Regions from separate parts of the Mesorhizobium sp. GW821-FHT07A06 genome, predicted to be linked through region 2. Evidence: predicted binding sites of a transcription regulator. Region 2 holds the regulator's gene; the other holds the start of a gene.
What was found. Region 2 encodes PhoB, which activates phosphate uptake and scavenging genes when phosphate is short. Its sites were predicted from a motif close to TGTCATNNANCTGTCAT; they were not measured.

Region 1 (14,385 bases), 120 kb from region 2:
CTTCATGGTCTTGCCTGTCGGTGTGGACCCGGTGCCGGGTCGAAATTTTAAGGCGCGCCAGAAGACGCGCCTTTTGAACGGTGGGTGGCTCATAAACGAGGACCCTTGTCCGTGTCAACCGCAAGCATGCGCCGCATCCTGATATCATCAAATATCCGCCATGTCGTCCCGGCGGCATTGCACCGCTCCGGGCGGACTGGGATGATGCGCTGTATCTCAAGTGATTTGGGGACCGTCATGCGCCGAACATTCCTGTCCGCCTGCCTTGTCTTGCTGGTGGGAGCGTCGGTTGCTCGCGCACAGGAATGCGACCGCTCCGACGACAGCCAGCAGATGATGAACATCTGTGCCGGAGCGGATTACCAGGCCGCCGATGCCAGGCTCAACGCGGCCTATCAGAACCTGATCGGCTCGGATGACGCAGACGGCAAGAGATTGCTGCAGGCGGCGCAGCGCGCCTGGATCGCCTTTCGCGACGCCGAGTGCGCGCATACCACCACCGCCAGCGCGGGCGGTTCCATCCACGCGATGGAGGTTTCGCAATGCCTGACCAGGCTGACCAACGACCGCATCAAGCAGCTCGCCGCCTCGGCCAATTGCGGGGAAGGCAATGCGAGCTGCGCCGGTTCCGACGAGGTTGAGGGCGACGAGGTGCAGTAACCTGGGTCGGCGTTGAAGCGGTTCACCATTTCAACGAAAAGGCCGAACCGCTCTATCTCGTTGTTTGCACGCAATTCCGAACGGAAACCGTGTCACACCTTTGCTGGAATTCCTCTAGGCGCGCCGGCTGATGCGGGTGAAGTGGCCCATCTTGCGGCCGGGCCGCGCCTCGGCCTTGCCGTAGAGATGCAGCATCAGATCGGGCTCGGCGAGCAGGGCCGGCACGCGCAGCACGTCGTCGCCGATCAGGTTTTCCATCACGCAATCGGAATGGCGGCCCGGGCTGCCCAGTGGCAGTCCGCCAATGGCACGGATGTGCTGCTCGAACTGCGAGATGACGCAGGCGGCTTCGGTCCAGTGGCCGGAATTATGGACGCGAGGCGCAATCTCGTTGGCCAGCAGCGAACCGTCACCCAGCACAAAGAACTCGACGCCGATGACGCCGACATAGTCGAGCGCGGATAATATCGTCGATGCAGCCGCACGCGCCGCTGCCGCCGTCTTAGGCGTGATGGCGGCCGGCAAGGTCGAGGTGTGGAGAATGCCGTCGCGATGCACATTCTCGGCCGGGTCATAAGCGACGACCGCTCCGTCCAGCCCCCGTGCCGCGATCACGGAGATTTCGCGCTCGAACGGCACGAAGCTTTCCAGGATCAGCGGCACATTGCCCATCGCCTCGCAGGTGCCGGCGAAGCCGCCCGTTTCCATGTTGCGGAAGACGCGCTGGCCCTTGCCGTCATAGCCCATGCGCCGCGTCTTCAGGATGCCGCTGCCGCCGAATGTCTTCAGCGCCGCCCTCAGCTCGTCGTCGGTGTCGACCGGACGAAAATCGGCCGTGGCGATGCCGATGCCGTTGAGGAATGTCTTTTCGTTCACCCGATCCTGCGCCACGTCAAGCGCGCGCGCCGGCGGATAGACCGCGACCTTGGCGGCAAGCGCTTCCGCCGCGGCGACCGGCACGTTCTCGAATTCGTAGGTAATGACGGCACTCGCGGCCGCCAGTTCGGCAAGGGCGGCCGGATCGTCATAGGCTGATGTTATCTGCCGGTTGGCGACCTGGGCGGCCGGGCAATCCGGCTGCGGCTCCAGCACGATGGTGCGGTAGCCGAGGCGGGCGGCGGCCATTGCCAGCATGCGGCCAAGCTGGCCGCCCCCGATGATGCCGATGGTCGATCCGGCGGGCAGGCTCACGGCGTATCCGTCGGTTCGGCAGCGACCTTGGCGGTCTGCGAGGCGCGCCAGGCGTCGAGCCGCTGGGCGAGCTTGTCGTCGGTCAGTGCCAGCACGGCGGCGGCCAGGAGGGCCGCATTGGCCGCACCGGCCTTGCCGATGGCCAGCGTCCCCACTGGAATACCGGCCGGCATCTGCACGATCGAGAGCAGCGAATCCTGGCCCGACAGCGCCTTCGATTCCACCGGCACGCCGAACACCGGCAGCGGCGTCATCGCCGCCGTCATGCCGGGCAGGTGCGCCGCACCTCCGGCGCCGGCGATGATCACCTTGTAGCCGGCGGCCTTGGCGCCCTTGGCGAATTCATAGAGCCGGTCGGGCGTGCGATGCGCTGATATGATCAGCCGTTTGTGCGGAACGCCCAGCGCCTCCAGCGTTTCGGCGGCATGGCGCATGGTCGCCCAGTCGGACTGGCTGCCCATGATGATGGCGACGTCGGCGCGTTGGTCGTTCAAGCTGATGCTCTCCGGCGACAAAGGCGCGCCTTAGCGGAATTCGCGCGGGGCCGCAAGGATTTCAGGCCATCGGCCAGATGCCGACGGCCACAATCCAGGTCACACCGCCGCCTTGCGGAAGCGGGCGACGAAGTCGTCAAGCTCGGGCCGTTCCATGTCGGAGATCGCCCAATAAGAGAAGGCACCGTCGCTCCATTGCACCATCGAGAAGCCGCCGGATGAAAGGTCGTCCGGCTGGGTGGTCTTGCCGCCCTGCTGCGGTTCGGCGACCAGCGTGATCAGGTGCTCGCGGTGGCGGTAGACCAGTGCCGGCACCGGCCGGCCCGATATCACCTCGACCCGGCCGCCGATCAGCGCGTAACCGTCCTGGGCAAGGTCCGGCGCCGGTGGCGAGACGCCAATGCGGGCGTCGAGCCACGGCTTCACCGTATGGCGGTCGGACGAAACGATGTCGATCGGGCTCGCCGCAAGCAGGCTGCGGCGGTGGCCGCTGGCGACCGCCGCGGCAAAGCCGTCGTCGACGCCGCTTTGCATCACCCATTGCGTCGCGCCGCTGGCGAGCACGGCGCTGATCATGATCGACGCGGCCATGGTGCGCCAGTCGAACGAGCCGAAGCGGCGCGCTCTTGGCGATGGCCGTGCCAGGGAAGGACGTGTCCCGGCCTCCCGCCTCTGGCCGCCGCCGGAGCCCGCTATCAATCCCGGCAATGCCGACGGCGCGCCCCGCTGGGGCTCCGTCGCCTGGGCCGGCGCCTGTTGTTCGGTGCCGGCCATGCCGATCGCCGCGATGCGGGCTCGAAAGGCGTCGCTGACATCGGGGCGCGGCAAGCGGCTGACAGCGCCTTGCAAGGCGACAATGCGGGCATGCTCGGCGGCAAGCCGGGGGTCGGCGGCGATGCGACGCTCCACGGCAAGTGCGGCTGCCGCATCAAGCTCGCCATCAACAAGGGCATGGATCATCAGTCTGATACCTTCGGAATCATTGGGCAGTCCGTCGTCATGGTTGGTCATGGCGCTCTCCCCAATTCAGATGCCAGCAGGCCGCGCGCACGCGCCAGCCTGGACATCACCGTGCCCATCGGCACGTCGAGCATGGCCGCTATCTCGCGATAGCTGAGGCCGTTGATATCGCGCAGCACCAGCGTTTCGCGAAATGGCTGCTGCAAGGCGGCGATCGCCGCCTCGAGTGCCGCCGTATCGGCCCTGGCGATCAGGCTCGCCTCCGGGCCGTCCTCTTCCGGCAGGCTGCTGCCGTGTGCCGCCGCCATGTCGTCGAGATCGCCGAGATCGCCGACGGCCATCATGGCGCGCGGCCGGTTGCGCGCCATCCAGGTGTAGGAAGTGTTGCGCACGATGGTCAGCAGCCAGGCGCGGGCGTTGCCGCCGGCATAGCCTGAAATGCCGGCATGTGCCTTGATGCAGGCGTCCTGCACGACATCCTCGGCGTCGGCTGCATTGCCGGTCAGCCAGCGGGCAAGCGCCAGCGCGTCGCCGAGATGCGGCAGCACCACCTGGTTGAAGCGTTCTGCCAGGGCCCTCTCGCTCAAAGCAGCACCATGATCCGAGACTCCGGGCCGTGCCGCTTCAAGATGCGACGGCGACCTTGACTTGCTCGCTGGGGCAAAGCCCCCGGAAGCAGGCAGAGCCGCCTGCCTTGCTGAAACTGAAATCATCTGCCTCACCGGTGTCAAGCGCCATGGAAGAGAGACTGATGACGATCACGCGCGCGAGCGCATGGTCACGGTCGGTGCCGCAGCCATGGTCGCTGTTTTCGCATTGACGGGGCATGCCGATCTCCTCAACGCCAGCCGTGGCGTATGCTGAAGAGACCTGTCGCGGCGCCGGCTTATTCCCGTCGCGCATAAATCCGGCTGTTCACAGTCGCGTGATCAGCCGGCGCTTCTGGAATTTTTGGTCGGCCTGGTGCTCAATCCGGCCAGCGCAAGACGCCGGAGGAATCCTTGCGGGCGGCTTTCATCGCATCGGCGGGACGGTCCTTCGCGGTCAGTATGGCGCGCAGGCGTTCGCCGACGATCTCGGCCTCGCCGGGATGCAGATTGCAGGGGTCGAGGAAGAAATGGCCGCGCTCGATCTCGTGGTTGCGCACAATGATGGGCGGCGAGCCCGAGGCAAGCGCCGAGGTGAGCCCGGCGGCGGTAAAGCGGCTCTCGGGCGATACGAAGATCTGCAGCCGGTCGAGCGGATTGGCTGTTGGATCTGGAATGATCTTCGCAAAGATGCCTGGTATCCCCTGCAAAGCATCCTTCCAGAGATTGAGAGCGGCCTCCTCGCGCCGGCGGATGCCGTCGTGATCGCGCGTCTCCCAGGCTTCCAGCGCGGCCATGGTGCCGGCGATGCTTTCCTTGCCGACCTTCATGGCCCGCGCCACGCCGCGGTTCTGCAGATAGGCGGCCCGCACCAGATCCTTGCGGCCGGTGACGATGCCGCTGGTCGGCCCGCTCAGGAACTTGTGGCCGCTGTAGATGACGACGTCGGCGCCGCGCGCCAGAAAACCGCGCAGATCGTATTCGGACGCGGCATCGACGATCACCGGCACGCCCTTGGCGTGGCAGATTTCGCAGAACTCCTCCAGCGACAGCATGCCGTACTGCACGGTGTGGTGGGCGACGACATAAAGGCCCGCCGCCGTGCGTTCGTTGATCGCTTCGCGCACATGATAGTCTTGCGTCACGCTGACCGTGCCAGCGGGCACCACCTTGGCGCCGGCGACGCGGACCGACTGGTCGATCGGTGCGCCGTAGTTGACGATGTGGCCAAGCTGGATGACGACCTCCGACTTGAGGTCGCCGGTATCATCGGGCAGACGCTCGATGGCCAGCAGGTTGGTTCCCGTCATCACGCCGGCGATCGCCATGGTGATGCCGCTGGCGCAGCAGGCGGTGATGAAGCCGGCCTCGCCGCCAGTGAGGCGTGCGACGACGGTGCTCGCGGCGCGCTGCAGATCGTCCATCTCCACCCATTGCGAGGCCATTTCAGCCATGGCGCGGATCGCTTCCGGGACGATGATCGACGCGCCAAGCGCGGTCATGGTGCCCGAGACATTGATAATTGGCCTCAAGCCCAGCTGTTCGCGGATGGTGGTGTTGGAGCCGGTGGAGGAAGTGGTTTTCATGTGAGCGGATCCTGTGGGTGGCAGATCAGGCGGCGATCTCGATGACCGCTTCGATTTCGACAGTGATGTTTCCAGGCAGCGAGCCGACGCCGATGGCCGAGCGGGCATGGCCGCCGATCTTGTCAAAGACATCGGCGAACAGATCGGAACAGCCATTCATCACCTTGGGGTGGTCGCTGAAGGTCGGCGTCGCGTTGACGAAGCCGAGCAGCTTGACGACGCGCACGATGCGGCCGAGATCGCCGGCGGCGGCATGCATGACGGCGAGCAGATTGAGCCCCGTCAGGCGCGCATGCCCGTAGGCCTGCTCGACGGTCACATCCTCGCCGACCTTGCCGGTGCAGAGCGTGCCGTCGGCGCGCAGCGGCCCCTGGCCGGACAGGAAGATCAGCCGCCCGCTCTCGGCATGGGTGACGAAGTTGGCGATCGGGGTTGGCGGCTCGGGCAGCGTCAGGCCAAGTTCGGCGAGCCGGATGTAAGGCGTCATGGAAGAAGGCTCCCTTGGTTGGCTTCAGCCATCCGATATTCAAGAATGAGACGGCGTCTGCCGTCCGATGTCAGAAATGCGAGGCGCGGAAGCGCGCCAGGAAGGTGCGGAGGCGCTCGTTGCTGGTCTCCGCCGCGAGGATCTCCTTGGGCGGACCAACAGCACTGACGCCGCCATCGGCCATGAAGACGATGCGGCTCGAGGCGTCGCGGGCAAAGGCCATTTCGTGCGTCACCATCAGCATCGTCATGCCGTCCTCGGCGAGGCTGCGCACCACGGCCAGCACCTCGCCAACCAGTTCGGGATCGAGTGCCGAGGTGATCTCGTCGAGCAACAGGATCTTCGGCTCCATCGCCACGGCGCGCGCGATGCCGACGCGCTGCTGCTGGCCGCCGGAAAGCTCCGCCGGCAGGCTGTCGGCCTTGTGGGCGAGGCCGACGCGGCCGAGCCAGTGTTCGGCGGTTTGTCGCGCCTCGGCCTGGCCCTTCCCCCGCACCTTGGTCAAGCCCAGCATGATGTTGCCGGCCGCTGTCAGGTGCGGAAACAGGTTGAAGCTCTGGAAGACCATGCCGGTCTCGGCACGCATCGCGGCCAAGTCGCGCTCGCTGCGGCGCTGGCGCGTTCCGGCCTCGCGATAGCCGACCTCCTTGCCGTCGATACGGATCGAGCCGCTATCGTAGCTTTCGAGGAAATTGACACAGCGCAACAGCGTGGTCTTGCCGCTCCCCGAGGGGCCGATCACGGTGACCACCTCGCCACGCTTCACCTGAAGGCTGACGGAACGCAGCACCTCGACGGCGCCGAAAGCCTTCGAGACATCGCGCACTTCGAGCAGTGCCGGATTGGCGCTTGTGGCATCGGACATCTTGCTATTCCCGAATGAAGGAGAAGCGCCGCTCGAGCCGCCGGCTGGCGAGCGAGAGCGCATAGTTGACCGCGAAATAGATCAGCGCGCCGAGGATATAGAGCGGCATCGCCTCATAGGTGCGGCCGATGACCTGGTTGATGGCCTGCATCAAATCGGTGATGCCGAGCAGCGAGACCAGCGCGCTGCCCTTGACCGCGTCGGTGACGCCGTTGATCCACGGCGGCAGGAAGCGCCTGAAGGCCTGCGGGAAGATGACGTAGGTCAGCCGCTGGCTGAAGGTCAGCCCGATCGCCATTGCAGCCTCGGACTGTCCCTTCGGAATCGAGGCGACCGCGCCCCTGAGATATTCGATGACCTGCGCCGTCTTGAACAGGGTCAGCGCCAGCACCGCCGCCCAGAACGACGGCAGATGAAGTCCGATGGCGGGCAGGCCGTAATAGACGAAGAACATCAGCACCAGGATCGGAATGCCACGAATGGTGTCCGAGAAGATGCGCACCGCCCAGCGCAACGGGGCGGGACCATAGACCAGGGCGACACCCAGCAGGGCGCCGGCGATGAGCGACAGGACCACGACCAGAAGCGATACCCAAAGGGTCAGGGCGAAGCCTTTGGCGAGGAAAGGCAGAGCGTAGAGGATCTGGCTCAGCATGTCAGCGCGCCGCCCTGAACCGGCGCTCGACCAGCCTGAGCGCAAAAAGCAAGGCGTAGCCGGTCACCAGATACATCGCCGTCGTCACCAGATAGACCTCGACGATGCGGAAGGTGTTGAAGTTGATCCACTGGGCGCCGAAGGTGAGTTCGGGCACCGAGATGACTGAGGCGATCGAAGTGTCCTTGAACAGCGAGATGAAGGTGTTGGACAGCGCCGGCAGCGTGATGCGCAGCATGGTCGGCAGGCGCACATGGATGAGCCTTTGCCAGGGTGTCAGGCCGATGGCCTTGCCGGCATCGAGTTGACCGCGCGGGACAGCCTCTAGCCCTGAGCGAAACACCTCGACCAGATAGGCGCCGCTATAGACCGACAACGTCAGGACAAACGAGGTCGGCGCGCTGTAGGCCAGGTCGACCACGGTGGGCAGGCCGTAGAAGACAAGGTAGACCAGCAGGATCAGCGGCACGTTGCGGATGAATTCGACATAGGCTGCGATGATCGCGCGCACCACCCGCCCGGCCGAAACGTACCAGACCGCGAGCACCAGCCCGATGACGACGCCGATGGCGATCGAGATCACGGCAAGCTCGAGGCTGAGCAGCAGACCGCCCCACAATTTGTCGAAATGCCGCCAGATCAGATTGAAATTGAGGGCATAGCCCATGCGTCCGCCTCGGTGTGAAGGGCGTCGGAGGAAGCAGGCGGAAGGGCGCGGAATGCCCCTTCCGCCTGCTGGGTCAGATGACCGGGAAACCCGGATGACGCGCCGGCGGCTCCTGGCCGAAATAGTCCTTGAAGGCGGCGTCATAGAGCGCCGATTCATGGCCGAACATGGCAATGGTGAAGGTCTGGTTGACGAAGGTCAGCCAGTCGAGGTCGCCTTGCCGAAGCGCGGCGCCGTAGAGCATCGAATACCAGCTCTTGCCGGCGTCGAAATATTTGTCCGGATTGCGCGAGGCGAGCCAGCGCACGGTCGACAGATCGACGGCGGCTGCATCGGCGCGCTTGGATTCCAGCGCCTGCAGCACGTTGGCCTGGGTGTCGATCTGTAGCACCTGCGCCTGCGGAAGGGCGTAGTGCACGGAGCTTTCGGCGTCGACATTCTGCAGGATGGAGATGCGCGTCGCCGAACCGCCGGCAAGCAGCTTGTCGAAGGTCTTGTTCTCGGCGGTGGGAAGCGTCAGCAGGGCAACGCCTTCGACATAGTACGGCCGGGTGAAGTTGATCAGCTGCGAGCGCTGCGCCGTCATCGTCATGAATTGGATGGTGATGTCGACCTTGTTGGTGGTGACGTTGGGGATGCGCTGCGCCGGATCCTGCATGACGAACTCGACCTTGGTCGGATCGTCGAACAGGCCCTTGGCCAGGATGCGGCCCATGGTGATGTCCATGCCGACCAGTTCGCCGGCATCGTTCTCGAAATGCCAGGGCGCGTTGGTGCTGCCGGTGCCGACGATCAGCTTGCCGCGGTCGAGCACGGTGCGCAGCAGGCTGTCGGACGCGGCCTGGGCCGCGGCCTTCTGGGCATCTACGGTTGCCAGCACGCCGGCGGTGGCCAGTCCAGCCATTCCCAATTTCAGAAAATCACGTCTTCCGGATGTGTCGTTCACGGCGACCTCCTTTCGTGTTGTGTTCCCCATGCACAGGCAAGACACACGTCGGTGATTTCAAGAAAATTGTCTCTTACAAGAGACGCATGTATCCTGTACAAGACAGATACTAACACCAGGAATCGACAATGCAAGATGGCAATGCCTTGGCCGTTTCGGCCGACGAAAAGACGACGGCTTCCCGCGAAAAGGGCCTCAACCGAGTGCTCGAGATCCTGGACTTCCTGCACACGACGCAGCGCGCGATCGGCATCGGCGACCTTGCCAAGGGGGTGAACGCGCCGCGCTCGACGACCTACACGCTGGTGCGCTCGCTGGTCGACGCGGGCCTGCTGGAAATGGCCGGCGACGGCAACCGCGTCTATTTCGGCAAGAAGCTCTATCTCTATGGAATGGACTATGTGCGCGGCAATGACCTGCTGCGGCGAGGGCGCCAGGAGGTCGACCATCTGTCGCGGGAGACCGGGGAAACCTCGGAACTGTGCATGCTGCAGAGTGGCCGCTATACCATCGTCCACTCCAGTCCCGGCACCAGGCCGTTCCGCATCAGCTCGGCCACCGGCCTGCAGATACCGTTGCCCTGGACCGCTTCGGGGCGGCTGCTTCTGGCGGGGCTGGAGCGGGCCGCGATCGAGGACATGGTGTCGCAGGACGATCTCGTGCTGCCCGATGGCCGCAAGCTGCGGCTGGATGATTTCATCGCCGACATCGCCAAGGCGCGGGTCACCGGCTACTGCGTCACCTCGGGGCTCGTCGACGCCTACACCAAATGTCTCGCCGTGCCGGTCTTTTCAGCGCCGGGCAAGGTCGAGGCGACGATGTGCCTTGTGGTTCCGATCGATACGACCGAGGAGCGGACCGAAAGTCTCATCGGCCTGCTGCGCGAACGCGCCGGCAGGCTCTCCATCGCCGGATAGGCGAAACGTGACGAGGATCGCGCGGCCCGCGGCTCAAGCGATGATGTCGGGAATGATCTTGTCTTCCAGCTTCATCAGCCGGTCCTTCAGCGCCAGCTTCTTCTTTTTCATGCGCTGGATCTGCAGCGGGTCGCAATTGGTGGCGATCATCGCGTTGATCGCCGCGTCAAAATCGGCGTGTTCCTGCTTCAGCCGGGAAAATTCGAGGCGAATATCGGCCTGTTCCTGATCGGACATTCTCTACCGTCTGCACTGCGGCGCCCAAAACTGGGCCTTGTTGGGCGGGGGCGGCACTTTCTGCCACCGGCGCGCAGCCCATATCACATTTCACATTGCCGTGGAATGCTACCACGCAGCATTCGACATCACTGTCGGAAGGTGGCAAAGTGTCATTGTGCCGTCACAGAAGCGACCTGCGGTGGACGCGCCTTGGCGGCTGCAATCGGGGAAACCATGAAAGGGAGAACCAATCATGTCTCTTGCATCCCATCTTGATGAGTTGCAGCGGAAACACGGCGACATCGAACGCGAAATCGATGACGCGATGAACCACCCGTCGGTGGACGACCTCGAAATCGTGAATCTCAAGCGACGCAAGCTGGCACTCAAGGATGCGATTGAGAAACTGAAAGCGCAACCAACCACGCATTGATGCCCGACTGACATAGCCGCCACTATGCGGTCTTGCTTGCCGGCGGCAGCCGCCGCCGGTGTAGTGGGTTTTGATTTTCAGCGCTACGTTATAAGCCGCAGCAGGACTTCCAGTCGGTCCTCTCGATGGACCCTCCTAAACATTTGAGATTGGCCGAAGCCGAGCGACCGGGTCAAAACTCCGGCGCCTGGAAACTGCTTGCGGGTTATTTCGGGGCCAGTGGCGACCTGTCGCCATTGACAAGCCATCTTTGCTCCTCCACCTCATGCCCGGACTTCAGCGCATCGGCCCCGGGGAGTGCTTGTGCGTCCGAGCGGACGCACGGGACTTCAGAGACAAAAGGCTGCCGGCATGACCGGATATTTTTCCTTTCCCTTCCCTCGCCGCACCTCGGTCGGCGTCGATGTCGGCGGCGTGGTCGTCGGCGGCGGCGCTCCGGTTGTCGTGCAGTCGATGACCAACACCGACACCGCCGATATCGACCAGACGGTCGCGCAGGTTGCAGCACTGCACCGCGCCGGTTCCGAGATCGTGCGCATCACCGTCGACCGCGACGAGAGCGCGGCCGCCGTGCCGCGCATTCATGAACGGCTCCAGCGGCTCGGCATCAATGTGCCGCTGGTCGGCGACTTCCACTATATCGGCCACAAGTTGCTCGCCGATCATCCGGCCTGCGCCGAGGCACTGGCCAAATACCGCATCAATCCGGGCAATGTCGGCTTCAAGGACAAGAAGGACCGGCAGTTCACCGATATCGTCGAGATGGCGATCAAGCACGACAAGCCGGTGCGCATCGGCGTCAATTGGGGCTCGCTCGACCAGGAACTCCTGACCCGGCTGATGGATGACAATCAGGACAAGGGTTTTCCGCTGACGGCGCAGGAGGTGACGCGCGAGGCGATCGTGCAGTCGGCGATCCTGTCGGCCGAGATGGCCGAAGAGATCGGCCTGGGCCGCGACAAGATCATCCTGTCCGCCAAGGTCAGCGGCGTGCAGGACCTGATCGCCGTCTATACGGAACTCGCCACCCGCTCCAACCATGCGCTGCATCTGGGCCTCACCGAGGCCGGCATGGGGTCGAAAGGCATCGTCGCCTCGTCGGCGGCGATGGGCATCCTCCTGCAGCAAGGCATTGGCGACACCATCCGCATCTCGCTGACGCCCGAGCCGAATGGCGACCGCACGCGCGAGGTGCAGGTGTCGCAGGAATTACTGCAGACGATGGGCTTCCGGCAGTTCGTGCCGATCGTCGCCGCTTGCCCTGGCTGCGGCCGCACGACATCCACCGTGTTCCAGGAACTCGCCCAGAATATCCAGGCGGATCTGCGCAAGAACATGCCGGTTTGGCGCGAAAAATATCCGGGTGTCGAGAACCTCAAGGTCGCGGTGATGGGCTGCATCGTCAACGGCCCGGGCGAATCCAAGCATGCCGATATCGGCATTTCGCTGCCCGGCACCGGCGAGACGCCGACGGCGCCTGTCTTCGTCGACGGCAAGAAAGCGGCGACGCTTCGCGGGCCAGCGATCGCGGCGGATTTCGAGAAAATGGTCGCCGACTACATCGAGCAACGGTTCGGTCGCAGCGGCAAGGCCGCGGCAGAGTAGGCCAGATGCGGCGTTTCCCCCGGGTGGCGCTGATAGTCCTGTGCAGTGTGGCCTGGTCGACGCTTGCCCAGGCCGATCCGCCGCAATCGGCCAAGCAGCGGTTGATCGACAAGGTCTGCAATTTGATCCAGGCCCATGCCGACCAGAACGGCCTGCCCCGGGATTTCTTCGCCCGGCTGATCTGGAAGGAAAGCCGTTTCGACCCCAACGCCGTCAGCCCCGTCGGCGCCGAGGGCATCGCCCAGTTCATGCCGGGCACCGCCAAGATGCGGGGGCTCGAAAATTCCTTCGACATCAACCAGGCGATCCCGGCATCGGCGAAGTATCTCGCCGAAATGAAGACCAGCTACGGCAATCTTGGCCTGGCGGCCGCCGCCTACAATGCCGGCGAAAGCCGGGTGTCGCGCTGGCTGGGTTCGGGCGGTTTCCTGCCGATGGAGACCGAGAGCTATGTCTTCGACATCATGGGCGAGCCGGTCGACAAGTTCACCGACCCCGCCTATGCCGGACAGGTCGCGCCGCTCGACGCCAAGACGGATTTTGCCGTCGCCTGCCGCAAGCTGCCGGTGATCATGTCCCAGACCGTGGCGATGGCCTCGATCAACGTCAAGCCGTGGGGCGTCCAGGTGGCCGGCAATTTCCGCCGCAGTGCCGCGATCAGCCAGTGGCTGCGGGTGAGGAGCCGGTTTCCGGCCCTGCTTGCCGGCCATGATCCGGTGGTGAGCCGGGTGCGCACGCCGATCGGCCGGCGCGGCATCTACGCGGTCAGGATCGGAATCGACGACCGCGCCGCCGCCAATGTCATTTGCCAGAAACTGCAGAGCGTCGGCGGGGCCTGCGTGGTGGTGCGCAACCGTTAAAGGCTGAAGCCGGCTCGATGCTTGAAAGAGAATCGAACATGAATGCCAGGATCGTCCTGCTCAATGGCGTCGGCAGTGCCGGCAAAAGTTCGATCGCCAGGGCGTTGCAGACAATAACCGCCGAACCGTTCCTGCATGTCCAGATGGACACCTTCATCGAGATGCTGCCCGATGCCTTGCAAGATCATGCCGACGGCCTTTCCTACGAGACCATCCGGCAAGGCGGCCAGCCGTCGGTCGTGATCAGGACCGACCCGACGGGAGCACGTGCCCTGCGCGGCATGCGCCACGCCGTCGCCGCCATGGCCGGGCAAGGCAATAACCTGATCGTCGACGATGTGCTGTGCAACGGTGAAATGCCTGAATATGTCGAACTGCTGTCGGCCTTCGATCTCCATCGGGTTGGCGTCATGGCGCCGCTGGAGGTCCTGGAAGCCCGCGAAGCCCAGAGGGCCGACAGGCGGCCGGGCCTGGCGCGCTGGCAATATGGGCGCGTGCACGCGGGCATAGTCTACGATCTCGAGGTCGACACCAGCCATCTCACCCCGCTGGAATGCGCCCGTCGCATCCAGCAACAATTTCGACTATAGGCGCCGATGGATCGGCCGGGCTTGCCCTGCCTGTGAAACGACAAGGGCAACGGGATGTTCGACACCTATATCATCTGCGGCACGCCGAGAACCGGCAGCACTTTGCTGTGCAAGCTCCTGGCATCCACCGGGACATCAGGCGATCCGCACTCATTCTATCGGCGGCAGGACGTGCCGGAGTGGGCCGAGGAGTGGAGACTGCCCGGCCGCGACACGATGGGCGAGCTTGCATTCGATGTCGCCTATCTCGATGCGGCAATCACCGCCGGCAAGGGCGGCACCGAGATTTTCGGCCTGCGCCTGATGCGCGAAAACCTGGATGAGCTTTCGGCGATCCTCGACCGGATTTTCCCAGGGCTGGCGTCGGACACGGCGCGTTTGACAAAGGCCTTTGGCCGAACTCTCTACATACACCTGTCGCGCGAGAACAAGCTCGCGCAGGCTGTCTCCCTGGTGAAGGCGCAACAGACAGGTCTTTGGCATGTCGCGCCCGATGGAACCGAAATCGAGAGGGTCGGACCGGCGCAAGACCCCCAATATGATTTCGAGCGAATCAAAGGGGAGCTTACCGAACTCGAAGCCTATGACGTGGCCTGGAACGTTTGGTTCACAGCGCAAGGCATAACGCCGCTGCGGGTTGGCTATGAGCGTCTATCCGCCGAT
Region 2 (14,385 bases):
TGCCGAAAAGCAGTGTCACGCCCAGCAAGAAAGGCCCTATCCGTGCGTACATTAGCAACACCCCTGTATGAGCTTATAACGCGGCCTTGGTCCGCACGACAACCGGGCGGAATAACGCAGGCGGAGCGTGCCGGTCGTGCCGTTAAGGTTAGCGGATCGTTAATGCTTCTCGGGCACATTCCGCCGACGAACCGCGGAGGGAGGGTTCGACCTTGATTTTCGGGGTGGGGACAGCATGGCGGAAGCGGACGAAGCAATCGGTGCGCGCGGCAAGCGTGGGTCCGGCAAGGCGGTGCATCGCGATGACGCGCCAGCGTGCGCGGACATGGATTCGGCCGACGCGCTTCGCCAACTGGTCGAGGCAGGCTCGGACTGGATCTGGGAAACCGACGCCGAGCTGCGATTCTCCTGGCTTTCACCCACCTATCAGGCGGCCACCGGCATCGATCCGGCTGATGTGCTCGGCCGGTTCCGCTTCGATTTCCTGAACCAGGTCCTGAAAGGCAAGCGCAGCGCGGCGGCGCATCTGGAGGATCTGGAGGCACACCGGCCTTTCCGCGACTTCGTCTATGAACTGAAGGGCGGCCGCGCCGGCTGTCGCTGGGTGCTGACTTCAGGCTTCCCACGGTTCGACAGCGAAGGAAAATTTGCCGGCTATCGCGGCATAGGCCGCAATGTGACCGCACTGGCCAGCGCTTTCGAAGACATCGCGTTCGAAGACATGGAGCCGAGGCAGGAACCGCCGGTCGGCGGCGACACCGCCGGGCACCTTGCCGATCTCGAGCGGACGATGGACGCCATGCGCATGGGGATCGTGCTTCTCGATGCGAAGCTCGACACGCTGATCATCAACAAGGCCTATCGTGACATCTCCAAAATGTCGGAAGGCGATGTGGCCGTCGGCGCACCCTTCAGCCTGTTGATGGAGATCAATCGGCGCAATGGTATTTATGGCGACATCGCCCAGCCGGATTGGGAGCGCTATCTCGCCAGCCGGCTGGATGAGATCCGTGCCGGCAGCGTTTCGGCACGCCAGTTCCGCCATGCCGACGGCAAGACGATGCTGTTTTCCATCACCGCCTTGTCGGGTGGCAAGCGACTGCTGACCTATTACGACGTCACCGAGCTGAAGCTGCGCGACGCCGAGCTCGCCGATGCTCTGGAAAAGGCGCGGCTCGCGGAGGCGGTGATCAACGCCGTCGAGGATCCGATTTTCGTCAAGGACGATCATCTCCGGTTCGTCTTCGTCAACGAGGCGTTCGCGAACCTGTTCGGCCAGACGCCGCAAGCCATGCTTGGCAGACCGGGTGGCGATTTCCTCGGGCCGACCCAGGCCGCGCTCTTCGAACGCAGCGAACGGGAAGTCCTGTCGACGGGACAAATCTACGAAGTCGAAGAGAATTTCGACGATGAAGGCGCCGCTCGTTCGCGCATTGTCAGGAAAAACCGCGTCCGCATGGCAAGCGGCCGTGACTATGTCGCCGGCTTCCTCTTCGACATTTCCGACATGAAGCGGCGCGAGATCGAGGCGCAAGATGCGCGCAAGCATCTCGCCAGCGTGCTGGAATCGCTGCCGGCGGGCGTGATCATCTACGATCGCGACGACAAGTTCGTCTTCGCCAACCACAAGCTGCAGGATACGCTGCCGGCGCTGAAACCTTTCTGGCAGCCCGGCCGGAATTTTCGCGAGGCGTTGGAATTCGGCCACTCAGTCGGCTATTTCCGCTCGAGCGGCGATAGCGGGATCGACAGGCTTTACGAACCCGATCCCCAACGCTGGCTCGACAGCATATTGGCGCGCTATCGGCTGCCAAATTCTTCCTACGAGCGCCTCAATGCCGATGGACGCTGGTATCAGGTCTACGACATGCGCACCGATGACGGCACGTTCATCGGCGTGCGCGTCGACATCACCGATATCAAGAGCCGCGAAGCGGCCTTGCGCGACTCAATGCGCCAGATCGACCTGTTCCGGCACGTCATGGATGAGTTGCCGGTGGCCGCCTTCATCAAGGCGCAGGACCTGAGCATCGAATTCGTCAACAAGGCCTGGTGCGCGATCACGGGCCTCGCCAAGGAAGATGTCATCGGCCGGACCGACCGCCAGCTGTTTGGCGCCGCGGAAGCGGAAGGCTACAGCCATGACGACACCGATGTCGTGGCGACCGGCGCCGTGCGCGAGGTCGAGGAACCCGTCACCCATCGCGACGGCACGGTGCGGCAATTGATGACGCGCAAGAGCCGCCTGGTGGCGACGGACGGATCGGTGCATCTGGTCGGCTCCAGCACCGACATCACCGACGTCAAGGCGCGCGAGCGGGCTCTGGAAGAGAGCATGCGCGAAAACGAGGTGTTCCGCAGCCTGATCGACAATGTGCCGGTGTCGATCTACGCCAAGCGCTCCGACCTCAGGCAGTTCTATGTCAACAAGGGCTGGTGCGACCTCACCGGCTTCAGCAAGCAAGAGGCGATCGGCAAGACCGATGTCGAGATCTTCGGCCCTGATGGCGAGGCCTTCGTGGCCGGCGATCTGGCCGTGCTGCGCACCGGCGAAACCCAGGAGATCGAGGAGAGCGTGACGCTCCCCGACGGCAGCGTGCGCCACCAGTTCGCGCGCAAGGGCGCGATGATCGCGTCGGACGGTTCGCTCTACTTGATCGGATCGACCACCGACATCACGGAGCTGAAGATGCGCGAGGCGGAGCTCAGCGAGGCGCGCCAGCGCGCCGTGCTCGCCGACCGCGCCAAGTCGGAATTCCTCGCCAATATGAGCCATGAAATCCGCACACCGATGAACGGTGTGCTGGGCATGGCGGAACTGCTGGCCAAGTCCAATCTCGATCCGAAGCAGAAGACGTTCACCGACATCATCGTCAAGTCGGGCAACGCGCTCTTGACCATCATCAACGACATCCTGGATTTCTCCAAGATCGATGCCGGCCAGATGGTGCTCGATCCGGCGCCCTTCAACCTCGCCGAGGCGATAGAGGATGTGGCGACGCTGGTGTCGACGCGTGCCAAGGAAAAGGACCTCGAGCTCATCGTGCGCGTCGAGCCAGGGCTCGAAAACCTGTTTATCGGCGACGTTGGCCGCATCAGGCAGATCGTCACCAACCTGCTCGGCAACGCGGTGAAATTCACCGATGAAGGCCATGTGCTGGTCGACGTGACCGGCGAGAGGGTCCCGACCGGAACCAGGCTGACGATCTCGGTCACCGACACCGGGATCGGCATCCCCGAGGAAAAACTGAAGCTGGTCTTCGAAAAATTCAGCCAGGTCGACACCTCCTCGACGAGGCGGCACGAGGGCACCGGGCTTGGCCTTGCCATCACCTCACGGCTGGTCGAACTGATGGGCGGCGAGATCGGCGTCGAGAGCGCCGAGGGCAAGGGCTCGACCTTCTGGTTCACCGTGACGCTGCCCAGGGCCGGACAGCAGAACGGGCAGCGCATAATGCCGGTGGACGTGACGGGCGCACGGGTGCTGATCGTTGACGACAATGCCGTCAACCGGGCCATCCTGACCGAGCAGATGGTCTCGTGGACATTCGATTCCTGCGCGGCCGAAAGCGGCGCCGAGGGCCTCAAGGTGCTGATCGCGGCCGCCGCCTACGGCGTGCCCGTGGACTGCGTCGTGCTCGACTACCAGATGCCTGGGATGAGCGGCGCCGAAATGGCGCGCATCGTGCGCAACACCGAAGGTCTCGCCGACACGCCGATCATCATGCTGACCTCGGTCGACCAGTCGCTCGCCAACACCAGCTACCGCGATCTCGGCATCGACGCCCAGCTGATCAAGCCGGCGCGTTCCTCGGTGCTCCTGGAGACACTGGTCGCGACCATACAGCGCCATCGCCACGCCACGGATGGCCACGCCGCCCAGCCGCTCGCGGGCGAGGGGCCTGACGCTTCTCCGCCGCTGGCATTGTCCGAACAACGTGCGCAATTGCAGCCGCCACCGATTCGCCCCAGGCCGCCTGCCACAGGTGGTGGCGGACACAGGCTGGACATCCTCGTGGCCGAGGACAACGAGGTGAACCAGATGGTCTTCACCCAGATCCTTGGCGAAACCGGCTATGGTTTCGAGATCGTCGGCAATGGCCGCAAGGCGCTCGACGCCTTCGGCAAGCTCAATCCGTGCATGATCCTGATGGACGTCTCGATGCCGGAGATGAGCGGGCTCGAGGCGACCGCCGCGATCCGCCGGCTGGAGCACGAAACCGGCACGCATGTCCCGATCGTCGGTGTCACCGCGCATGCGCTCAAGGGCGATCGCGAGCGGTGCCTGGAGGCCGGAATGGACGACTATCTGCCCAAGCCGATCAGCCCCAGGGCCCTGCTGGAGAAGGTCGAGCGCTGGATCGGCGCCGGCCGCCAGGTCCAGCGCAGTGCGGGATAGCATCGCGTTGCCTGGTGCCAGGGATGTGAGAGGCAAGCCAAGGGAATCAATCGTGGATTTGCTGCCATGCCCGCGTGCAATGACTATGGTGCGATCGCACCATATCAAAGTCGGCACCCAGCCGAGACAATAGCAAAATCGAATTCCGCCCTTGCAGTTACGGGCGGGAGCAGCGACCGCCGGCAAAGAAGCAGCGTCAACCTACCCCAACGGACCTGTTTTTGGCGATGGCCCGGCCACGACACGCTCTGGCCTTGAGCAACGCACTCCCGCCCGGATTTTCTTCCCTTGATAAAGCCCCGTCGAATCCGGCGGCGGCTCCGGCTCGCGGGCGGCCCAAGCCCCTGATTCCGAGAGCAAACTCGGATCGGGCCGCGACCGCCCGATGCCACCGCCCTTGCCAGTGCTTGTGACGCGTTACCGGGCTGACACGAAACTGTCATGCGACTGTTATAATCGAAGGCTATTGGCCTCAGCGGGCGCCGGTTAGGAATGGCGCCGAGAGACCATCTTCCGAACAGGAGCAGGCCACATGAGACATTTCATCCGCTCGGCGGCCGTTGCGATTGCAATGGCTACGGCGTCTACCTTCACCCTTTCCGCGGCAATGGCAGCTGACCTTTCCGGCGCCGGCTCGACATTCATCTACCCGGTGTTCGCCAAGTGGGCCGACACCTACAAGAAGGACACCGGCATCGGCCTCAACTACCAGTCGATCGGTTCAGGCGGCGGCATCAAGCAGGTCATCGCCAAGACCGTGACCTTCGGCGCCACCGACAAGCCGATGTCCGACGCCGACCTGGAAAAGAACGGCCTCGTGCAGTTCCCGATGGTGATGGGCGGCATCGTGCCGATCGTCAACCTCACCGGCGTCAAGCCGGGCGAACTCGTCCTCGACGGCAAGACGCTGGCCCAGATCTATCTCGGCGCCATCACCACCTGGGACGACGCCGCGATCAAGGCTCTGAACCCCACCCTCACCTTGCCGTCGACCGCCATCGCCGTCGTGCATCGTTCGGACGGTTCGGGCACCACCTTCAACTTCACCGACTATCTGGTGAAGCTCTCGCCCGACTGGAAGGACAAGGTTGGTTCGGACACCGCCGTCGAATGGCCGACGGGTGTCGGCGCCAAGGGCAGCGAAGGCGTTGCCAACACCGTCAAGCAGACGGATGGCGGCATCGGTTACGTCGAATACGCCTACGCCAAGCAGAACAACCTGTCCTACTCCAAGCTGGTGAACGCTGCCGGCAAGGTTGTCGAGCCGTCGCTCGAATCCTTCGGCGCCGCCGCTTCGAATGCCGACTTCAAGACTGCCAAGAACTTCAACGTCATCATCACCAACGAGCCCGGCGACACCACCTGGCCGATCGCCGCCTCCACCTGGGTTCTGATTCACAAGGCCCCGGACGATGCCGCCGCCACCGGCGAAGCCCTGAAGTTCTTTGCCTGGGCCTACAAGGACGGCAAGGAAACCGCCAAGGCGCTCGACTATGTCTCGATCCCCGACAGCGTCGTCGACCTGATCAAGGCTTCGTGGAAGGCCGACATCCAGGCCGGCGGCAAGCCCGTCTACGCCGGCGAGTAACATCTTCCAAAGGAGCGCCGCGACCGTGGCGCTCCTTTCCCTTCAATCCGAAAGAGCCGAGCTTGACATGAGCGCTGTCCAGGAAGCCTTGCCAGCCGTCAGAGGTTCCCGCGATGCCACCGTTCGACGGTTCGCGCTGACCGACTCAATCTTCCACGCGACAACCCGTGCCGCCGCGATATTGGTGCTGGTGCTGCTTGGGGGCGTCGCGATCTCGCTGTTTGCCGGTTCCTGGCAAGCCCTGTCGACTTTCGGCTTTTCCTTCCTGACCAGCGAAAGCTGGAACCCGGTGACGGAGAAGTTCGGTGCGTTGGCCCCGATCTACGGCACCATCATCACCTCGGCAATCGCCATCCTGATCGCCGTGCCGCTTGGCATCGGCATCGCCATCTTCCTCACCGAGCTCTGCCCGCGCCCGCTGCGGCGCCCGATCGGCATGGCGGTGGAATTGCTGGCCGGCATCCCTTCGATCATCTACGGTATCTGGGGCCTGTTCGTGCTGGCACCGTTCCTGCAGACGACGGTGCAGCCTTTCATTATCAGCGTGTTCCACGGTATTCCGGGCCTGAACGGCCTGTTCGCCGGCCCTCCTTATGGCATCGGCCTGCTGACCTCGGCGATGATCCTGGCCATCATGATCCTGCCTTTCATCACCTCGATCACCAAGGACGTGTTCGATACGGTGCCATCGGTGCTGAAGGAATCGGCCTATGGGATCGGCTGCACGACCTGGGAGGTCACGCGCCGGGTCGTCATTCCCTACACGCGCATAGGCATCATGGGCGGCGTCATGCTCGCTCTCGGCCGCGCGCTTGGTGAAACAATGGCGGTGACCTTCGTCATCGGCAACGCCCACCGCATCAGCACGTCGCTGTTCGCGCCGGCAACGACCATCTCGGCGACCATCGCCAACGAATTCACCGAAGCCGTCGGCGATCTCTACACCTCCTCGCTGGTCGCGCTCGGCCTGATCCTGTTCGTTATCACCTTCCTGATCCTTGCCATCGCACGCTACATGCTGATGCGCATCGATGCCCGCACGGGAGCCTGACCGATGTCGACAGCCGCGTCGCTTCACCAAAGCCGCAAGCGCAAGAATGGCGTGATGATGACGCTGTGCGTCATCGCCGCCGGCATCGGCCTTGCCTGGCTGGCGCTGATCCTCGGCGCACTGCTCTACAAGGGCCTGTCGGGGGTCTCGCTGTCGGTGTTCACCGAAATGACCCCGCCGCCCGGTGACGCCGGCGGCCTGCTCAACGCTATCTACGGCAGCATCGTGATGACCATCATCGGCATCATCGTCGGCACGCCGATCGGCGTGCTGGCCGGCACCTACATGGCTGAATACGGCCGCTTCTCGAAGCTCACCACCGTGGTGCGCTTCATCAACGACATTCTTCTGTCGGCGCCATCGATCATCATCGGTCTGTTCGTCTACGAGCTGATGGTGCGGCCGATGGGGCATTTCTCGGCGATCGCCGGTGCCGTCGCGCTGGCCATCCTGGTCATCCCGGTCGTCGTGCGCACCACCGAGGACATGCTCAATCTGGTGCCGAACGCGTTGCGCGAAGCCGGCACCGCGATCGGCGCGCCGCGCTGGGTGGTCATCCGTTCGGTCGCCTATCGCGCGGCACTTTCGGGCATCGTCACCGGCATATTGCTGGCCATTGCCCGCATCTCCGGCGAGACCGCACCCCTTCTTTTCACGGCGCTGAACAACCAGTTCTGGTCCAGCAATCTCAACGCGCCGATGGCCAGCCTGCCAGTCACCATCTTCCAGTTCGCTCTCAGCCCCTACGAGGAATGGCAGCAACTGGCCTGGACCGGCGCACTCATAATCACATTGACGGTTCTCGCGCTCAGCATCTTTGCGCGCAGCCTGACAGGACGCAGAGAGGACAAATGAGCCAGATGTTGTCTCCAGACATGACGATCGCCGCCGAGGCGGCGGCCAAGGCCAAGATCGAGGTCAAGAACCTCAACTTCTACTACGGCCAGTCGAAGGCGCTGAAGGATATCACGCTGTCGCTGCCCGAGCGCAGCGTCACCGCCTTCATCGGCCCTTCCGGCTGCGGAAAGTCGACGCTGCTGCGCGTCTTCAACCGCATCTACGAGCTCTACCCCAAGCAGACCGCCGAGGGCCAGGTGCTGCTCGACGGCCAGAACGTTCTCGACCGCTCGCAGGACCTCAACCTTTTGCGCACCAAGATCGGCATGGTGTTCCAGAAGCCGACGCCGTTCCCGATGTCGATTTATGAGAACATCGCCTTCGGCGTCAGGCTCTATGAGAAGATCAGCAAGGCCGAGATGGACGGCCGTGTCGAGCAGGCGCTGAAGCGCGCAGCCCTGTGGACGGAGGTCAAGGACAAGCTCAATGCCAGCGGCCTCAGCCTGTCGGGCGGCCAGCAGCAGCGGCTGTGCATCGCCCGCACGGTGGCGGTGAAGCCGGAGGTCATCCTGCTCGACGAGCCGGCCTCCGCGCTCGATCCGCTGTCGACCGCCAAGATCGAGGAACTGATCGACGAGCTGCAAGCCGACTACACGATCGTCATCGTCACCCACAACATGCAGCAGGCGGCGCGCGTCTCGAAGCAGACCGCCTTCATGTATCTGGGCGAACTGGTCGAATTCGACCGTACCGAGAAGATCTTCACGTCGCCCCGCGAAAAACGCACGCAAGACTACATCACCGGCCGCTTCGGCTGATCGCACGCATTACGAGGACCAGGATCATGGCCGAACACACAGTCGCAGCCTTCGACGAGGATCTCGGACAGATCAGCAGGCTGATCAGCGACATGGGCGATCTCGCCGGCTCGATGGTCGGCGGTGCCACCAAGGCGCTGTTGAATTCCGACAATGCGCTGGCACAGCGCGTGGTCTCCGACGACGCCATCATGGATGCACGCCAGCGCGAACTCGACGATCGCGCCATCACGCTGATCGCCAAGCGCCAGCCGATGGCCGACGATCTGCGCCATGTCGTCGGGTCGATCCGCATGGCCGGCGACCTCGAACGCATTGGCGACCTTGCCAAGAACATCGCCAAGCGCGTCGGCACCGTCGGTCTCGCCGCAACGCCGCGCGACCTGTCGCATTCCATCGACGCCATGGCGCAACTGGTGCTGATCCAGGTGCAGGGCGTGATCGAGGAGTATGCGGCGCGCGATGCCGCCGCGCTTGCGAAGCTGCGCGCCGACGACGAACGCATCGACGTCAAATACACGTCGGTGTTCCGCGAACTCCTGACCTACATGATGGAAGATCCGCGCAACATCACCGCTTGCACGCATCTGTTGTTCTGCGCCAAGAATCTCGAACGCATCGGCGACCATGTGACCAACATCGCCGAGAACGCGTACTATGTCCTGACCGGCACGCAACTGCCCGCCAACCGCCCCAAACAGGACGAGACGGCGATGTCGGCGCCGGCGGCTTGACGCAAGAGGTGACCAATCGATGATCGCGCCACGCATTATGGTGGTGGAGGATGAGGAGCCGCTGGGAGTGCTGCTCCGTTACAATCTTGAATCCGAAGGCTACCAGGTCGAGGTGGTGCCGCGCGGCGACGAGGCTGAAATCCGCCTGCAGGAGAACGTGCCCGACCTTCTGGTGCTCGACTGGATGGTGCCGGCGGTGTCCGGCATCGAACTCTGTCGGCGCCTGCGCATGCGGCCCGAGACCGAACGGCTGCCGATCATCATGCTGACGGCGCGCGGCGAGGAGAGCGACCGCGTGCGCGGCCTTTCGACCGGTGCTGACGACTATCTGGTCAAGCCGTTCTCGACGCCGGAATTCATGGCCCGCGTCAAGGCGCTGCTGCGCCGCGCCAAGCCGGAAGTGCTGTCCAGCGTGCTCAAGGTCGGCGACATCGTGCTCGACCGTGAATCGCACCGGGTCTACCGCAAGAAGAGCGAGATCCGGCTTGGGCCGACCGAATTCCGCCTTCTGGAATTCATGATGCGCCATCCCGGCCGCGTGTTCTCGCGCAGCCAACTGCTCGACAATGTCTGGGGTGAGACGATCTATATCGACGAGCGCACCGTGGATGTGCATGTCGGCCGCCTGCGCAAGGCGGTCAACAATGGCCGCATGCCCGACGTCATCCGCACCATCCGTGGGGCAGGCTACGCGATCCGTGAGGATTAGGTCCTTGGCGCGGAAGCGTTGACGGGTTGCATCCGCTCCCGGATAGAACGCATTTGGTGTTGGCTCAGAGCTTATGGCTTCGTCATCCCAGGGTCTCCGCGACGGAGCTTCGCTCCTGCTCCGGCCAGGGATGACGACCTCGAGGGGGCTCGGCCAATCTCCAGCGCTGATCTGTGGGATCGGCACAGGCGTTCGCTCAAGCCACATTCTTCCCAGCACTCCCTCTCGCCTGCACGCCCGGCGCGAAGATTTCCTGATCGACGAAGGTCAGTGCGCGCATGGCACAGCCCTCGCGGATCAGGGGCAGCTCGTTCGGTTCGGTGTCGAACGAAATCGATTTCGAGTGCTGGCCGCCAGCGGTCTGGGCGATCGCCTCGCGCAATGCCGGCTCGATCAGGTCGAAGGCGGCGGCGCTGACGCCGACCATGGCCACGGGGGCGGGATCGATCAGCGCGAACAGGCTGCCGAGGCCGTAACCCAGTGCTTCCCCGGCCTTGCGATAGGCTTCGCGCTCGGGCCCGGCCCGTTCACGTGCCGTGGCGGCGAGCGCCCGCATCTGCGCATCGCTGACATCGGCGACCGGCTCGGTGTCCTCGCCAAGCTGCCTGGCATTGCGCCAGATGGCGTAGTTGCCGGCATAAGCCTCGACGCACCCGCGCCGCCCGCATCGGCAGAGCGCGCCGCCTGGCCGATGGATCATGTGGCCGAACTCGCCGCCCGACGAATGGGTGCCGGTGAACAACTCGCCCTTCAGCACCAGGCCCATGCCGATGCCGTGCGACAAAAGGATGGCGATGAAGTCGTCGCGGTAGCGTTCGGGGTCGCGCCAGCGCAGCGCCACGGCCATCATGTTGCAGTCGTTCTCCATGGTGGCCGGGATGCCGAACTCGGCTTCCAGTATGTCGGCGAAGGCGATATCGGTCTGCGGCGTGATCGGCGACCACAGCATGGCCCTGGCCTCGGTGTCGGTGATGCCCTGGATCGCCAGTGCGATGCGGGCGACGCTGCGCACGTCGATATCGGGATCCTCGAGGCGGCGCCGTACAATGGCGACGCATTCACCGATCAGCGCCTCACGCGACATGGTCAGCGTGTCCAGCCGGCGCTGTTCCTCCGATATCACCTGGCCGGCATAGTCGATGACGGCGACGGACAGGAAATTCAGCGACAGCACCACGGTCATGATGGCCGCGGCCTCCGGGTTGAGGCCGAGGCCGACCTGTGGCCGGCCGCGTTTGAGCGCACCGGCCTCGCTCGGCTTGCCCTCGGCCAGGATGCCTTCGCCGATCAGGTCGGAAGAGATCGCCGATATGGTCGAATGGCTGAGGCCGGTGGTCGCGGCGATCTCGGTGCGCGACGGTTGGCCGGCCCGGCGCACGGCCGCAATCACCATGGCGCGGTTGCGCCGGCGCAGATCGTCGTGGCGGATTCCGACCGACATACTTTCCCACATCCTCCCCGGTCGCCGCGGTTCTTCCTGCCCCTCGAACACTGCCGGCAACCGGGACAAATACTGGCAGAAGCGGATGGTGCTGTCATTTATTTATTGCGGGGCTCGAAAAAAAGTCCGCGACACCTCAATATCCATCAGAATCGATGTTGACAGCGTTTCGACGATGGACCAGTATTTTTTTTGAGGCTCGAAAAAATAGAGCCTCTGTGCCGGCCTTCGGGTCAGTTTGGTCGCGCCATACGCGGCGCAGGGAGGATATCATGAAGAGATTCACGGCCGCCATCCTGGCGGGTGTCGCCATGTCGCTGACGCTTGCGTCGGTCGCGCAGGCGAAGGACAAGGTCATCGGTGTTTCGTGGTCGAACTTCCAGGAAGAGCGCTGGAAAACCGACGAGGCCGCCATGAAGAAGGCGATCGAGGCCGCCGGCGACAAGTACATTTCCGCCGATGCGCAGTCCAATCCCGGCAAGCAGCTTACCGATGTCGAGAGCCTGATCTCGCAGGGCGCCAACTCGCTGATCATCCTGGCGCAGGATGCTTCGGCGATCGGCCCGGCGGTGCAGAAAGCACTGGACGAAGGCATTCCGGTCGTCGGCTATGACCGACTGATCGAGAACAAGGACGTCTTCTACCTGACCTTCGACAACAAGGAAGTCGGTCGCTTGCAGGCCAGCGCGGTGTTCAAGGTCAAGCCGGAAGGCAACTATGTCTTCATCAAGGGCTCGGGAGCCGATCCGAATGCCGATTTCCTGTTCTCGGGCTCGATGGAAGTGCTCAAGGCGGCCATCGACAGCGGCAAGATCAAGAATGTCGGCGAGGCCTATACGGACGGCTGGCTGCCCGCCAACGCCCAGAAGAACATGGAACAGTTCCTGACGGCCAATGACAACAAGGTCGATGCCGTGGTTGCCGCCAATGACGGCACCGCAGGCGGTGTCGTCGCGGCGCTGACGGCGCAAGGCCTTGCCGGTACCGTGCCGGTGTCGGGCCAGGACGGCGATCATGCCGCGCTGAACCGCATCGCGCTCGGCACCCAGACCGTGTCGGTGTGGAAGGACGCGCGCGAGCTCGGCAAGAATGCCGCCGAGATCGCCTCGCAGCTGGCTGACGGCAAGAAGATGACCGACATTGCCGGCGTGAAGGATTTCACGACACCTGGTGGCAACACCGTCAAGTCGCTGTTCCTGACCCCTGTCGCCATCACCAAGGACAATCTCAATCTCGTCATCGATGCCGGCTGGATCAAGAAGGACGAAGTCTGCGCGGGCGTCGCCGCCGGCAGCGTCGCGGCCTGCAACTAGAACGGCGCAGCACGGTTCGACATCGACGCCGCGGCCCAAAAGCCGCGGCGTTTTCTCAAAAAAATTTGTGTTTCCGCCTCAGGCGGATAGCTTCTAGGCTGCGTTCCGGCATCCGTGCCGGATGGCCGGCCGGTGGGAGGAAATCATGACCGACACGACGTCCAACCCGCAGGTCGACACCGCGCGTGCGTCGGAGCTTGGCGCGGTTGCCCGGTTCCTGAAGGCAACCGAGATCGACACCCGCATGCTCGGCATGATCGGTGCCCTGTTGCTGATCTGGGTCGGGCTGCACGTGATTTCGAGTCTGCGTCTGGGCGTCAATCCGCTCGATTTCGACAGCCGCACCTTTCTCACTCCGCGCAATCTGTGGAACCTGTCGGTGCAGACCTCCGCGGTCGCCATCATGGCCTGCGGCATGGTGCTGGTCATAGTCATGCGCAATATCGACCTGTCCGTCGGCTCCGCCGAGGGCTTGATCGGCATGGTCATGGGCTTTGCCCAGGTGCATTTCCTGGTCCGGTTCGTCGGGCTTGAACTCGGCAATCCGTGGATCTGGGTTCTGGCGCTGGTCATCGGGCTGGCGCTCGGGCTGCTGATCGGCGCTTTCCAGGGTTTCATCATCGCCTATCTCGAAGTGCCGGCCTTCATCGTCACGCTGGGCGGCCTGCTGGTCTGGCGCGGTGCCGCCTGGTGGGTCACGTCAGGCCAGACCGTGGCCCCGCTCGACGCCACGTTCCAGCTGATGGGCGGCGGCCCGGCCGGATCGATCGGCGCCACCTGGAGCTGGATCGTCGGCATCGTCGCCTGCCTCGCCGTCGTGTTTGCACTGTTCAACGGGCGGGTGCAGCGCAAGCGCTTCCGCTTCCCGTTGCGCCCGGTCTGGGCCGAGACGCTGCTTGGCACCGTCACCTGCGCCGTCATCATGGGCGCGGTGTGGCTGGCCAATTCCTATCCGTGGCCCATCGGCATCGTGAACAGATACGCCGCCGCCAACAACATCACCGTGCCCGAGGGTGGCCTGTTCATCGCCCACGGCATTGCCATCCCGGTGCTGATGGCGATCGCCGTCGGGCTGATCATGACCTTCATCACCAACCGCACCCGTTTCGGCCGCTATGTCTTTGCCATCGGCGGCAACCCGGAGGCCGCCAACCTGGCCGGCATCAACACGCGCTGGATCACCATGAAGGTGTTCATGATCATGGGCGTGCTGGCCACGATCGCCGCCGCGATCTCGTCTGCCCGGCAGAACTCGTCGACCAACGTGCTTGGCACATTGGACGAGCTGCTTGTCATCGCCGCCGCCGTCATCGGCGGCACGTCGCTGGCCGGCGGCTCGGGAACGATCATCGGCGCCATGCTCGGAGCGTTGCTGATGCAGTCGCTGCAGTCCGGCATGGTGCTGCTCGGCGTCGACTCGCCGCTGCAGAGCATCGTCGTCGGCGCCGTTCTGGTCATCGCCGTCTGGCTCGACACCGTCTACCGCAAGCGGGTT

Region 1: a site for PhoB is predicted at 10,403-10,419, ahead of AC07SZ_RS18950 (YdcH family protein). Genes of this name have one in related genera too.

Annotation. Positions count from the first base shown of each region.
Region 1 covers NZ_JBWKRC010000005.1:367,366-381,750, forward strand. Annotated here, with positions in the region: gene ykgO (type B 50S ribosomal protein L36) at 1-6, opposite strand, end outside; gene AC07SZ_RS18880 (lysozyme inhibitor LprI family protein) at 238-660, shown strand; gene AC07SZ_RS18885 (5-(carboxyamino)imidazole ribonucleotide synthase) at 775-1,851, opposite strand; gene purE (5-(carboxyamino)imidazole ribonucleotide mutase) at 1,848-2,345, opposite strand; gene AC07SZ_RS18895 (anti-sigma factor family protein) at 2,445-3,356, opposite strand; gene AC07SZ_RS18900 (sigma-70 family RNA polymerase sigma factor) at 3,353-3,892, opposite strand; gene AC07SZ_RS18905 (hypothetical protein) at 3,930-4,208, opposite strand; gene AC07SZ_RS18910 (aminotransferase class V-fold PLP-dependent enzyme) at 4,273-5,478, opposite strand; gene AC07SZ_RS18915 (RidA family protein) at 5,504-5,965, opposite strand; gene AC07SZ_RS18920 (amino acid ABC transporter ATP-binding protein) at 6,036-6,830, opposite strand; gene AC07SZ_RS18925 (amino acid ABC transporter permease) at 6,835-7,485, opposite strand; gene AC07SZ_RS18930 (amino acid ABC transporter permease) at 7,487-8,152, opposite strand; gene AC07SZ_RS18935 (transporter substrate-binding protein) at 8,226-9,056, opposite strand; gene AC07SZ_RS18940 (IclR family transcriptional regulator) at 9,227-10,015, shown strand; gene AC07SZ_RS18945 (YdcH family protein) at 10,049-10,252, opposite strand; gene AC07SZ_RS18950 (YdcH family protein) at 10,488-10,667, shown strand; gene ispG (flavodoxin-dependent (E)-4-hydroxy-3-methylbut-2-enyl-diphosphate synthase) at 11,019-12,272, shown strand; gene AC07SZ_RS18960 (lytic transglycosylase domain-containing protein) at 12,278-13,132, shown strand; gene AC07SZ_RS18965 (chloramphenicol phosphotransferase CPT family protein) at 13,171-13,722, shown strand; gene AC07SZ_RS18970 (Stf0 family sulfotransferase) at 13,777-14,385, shown strand, end outside.
Region 2 covers NZ_JBWKRC010000005.1:485,757-500,141, forward strand. Annotated here, with positions in the region: gene AC07SZ_RS19550 (hypothetical protein) at 1-19, opposite strand, end outside; gene AC07SZ_RS19555 (PAS domain-containing protein) at 236-4,399, shown strand; gene pstS (phosphate ABC transporter substrate-binding protein PstS) at 4,932-5,987, shown strand; gene pstC (phosphate ABC transporter permease subunit PstC) at 6,055-7,038, shown strand; gene pstA (phosphate ABC transporter permease PstA) at 7,042-7,893, shown strand; gene pstB (phosphate ABC transporter ATP-binding protein PstB) at 7,890-8,693, shown strand; gene phoU (phosphate signaling complex protein PhoU) at 8,720-9,427, shown strand; gene phoB (phosphate regulon transcriptional regulator PhoB) at 9,447-10,136, shown strand; gene AC07SZ_RS19590 (ROK family protein) at 10,333-11,577, opposite strand; gene xylF (D-xylose ABC transporter substrate-binding protein) at 11,850-12,890, shown strand; gene AC07SZ_RS19600 (sugar ABC transporter permease) at 13,036-14,385, shown strand, end outside.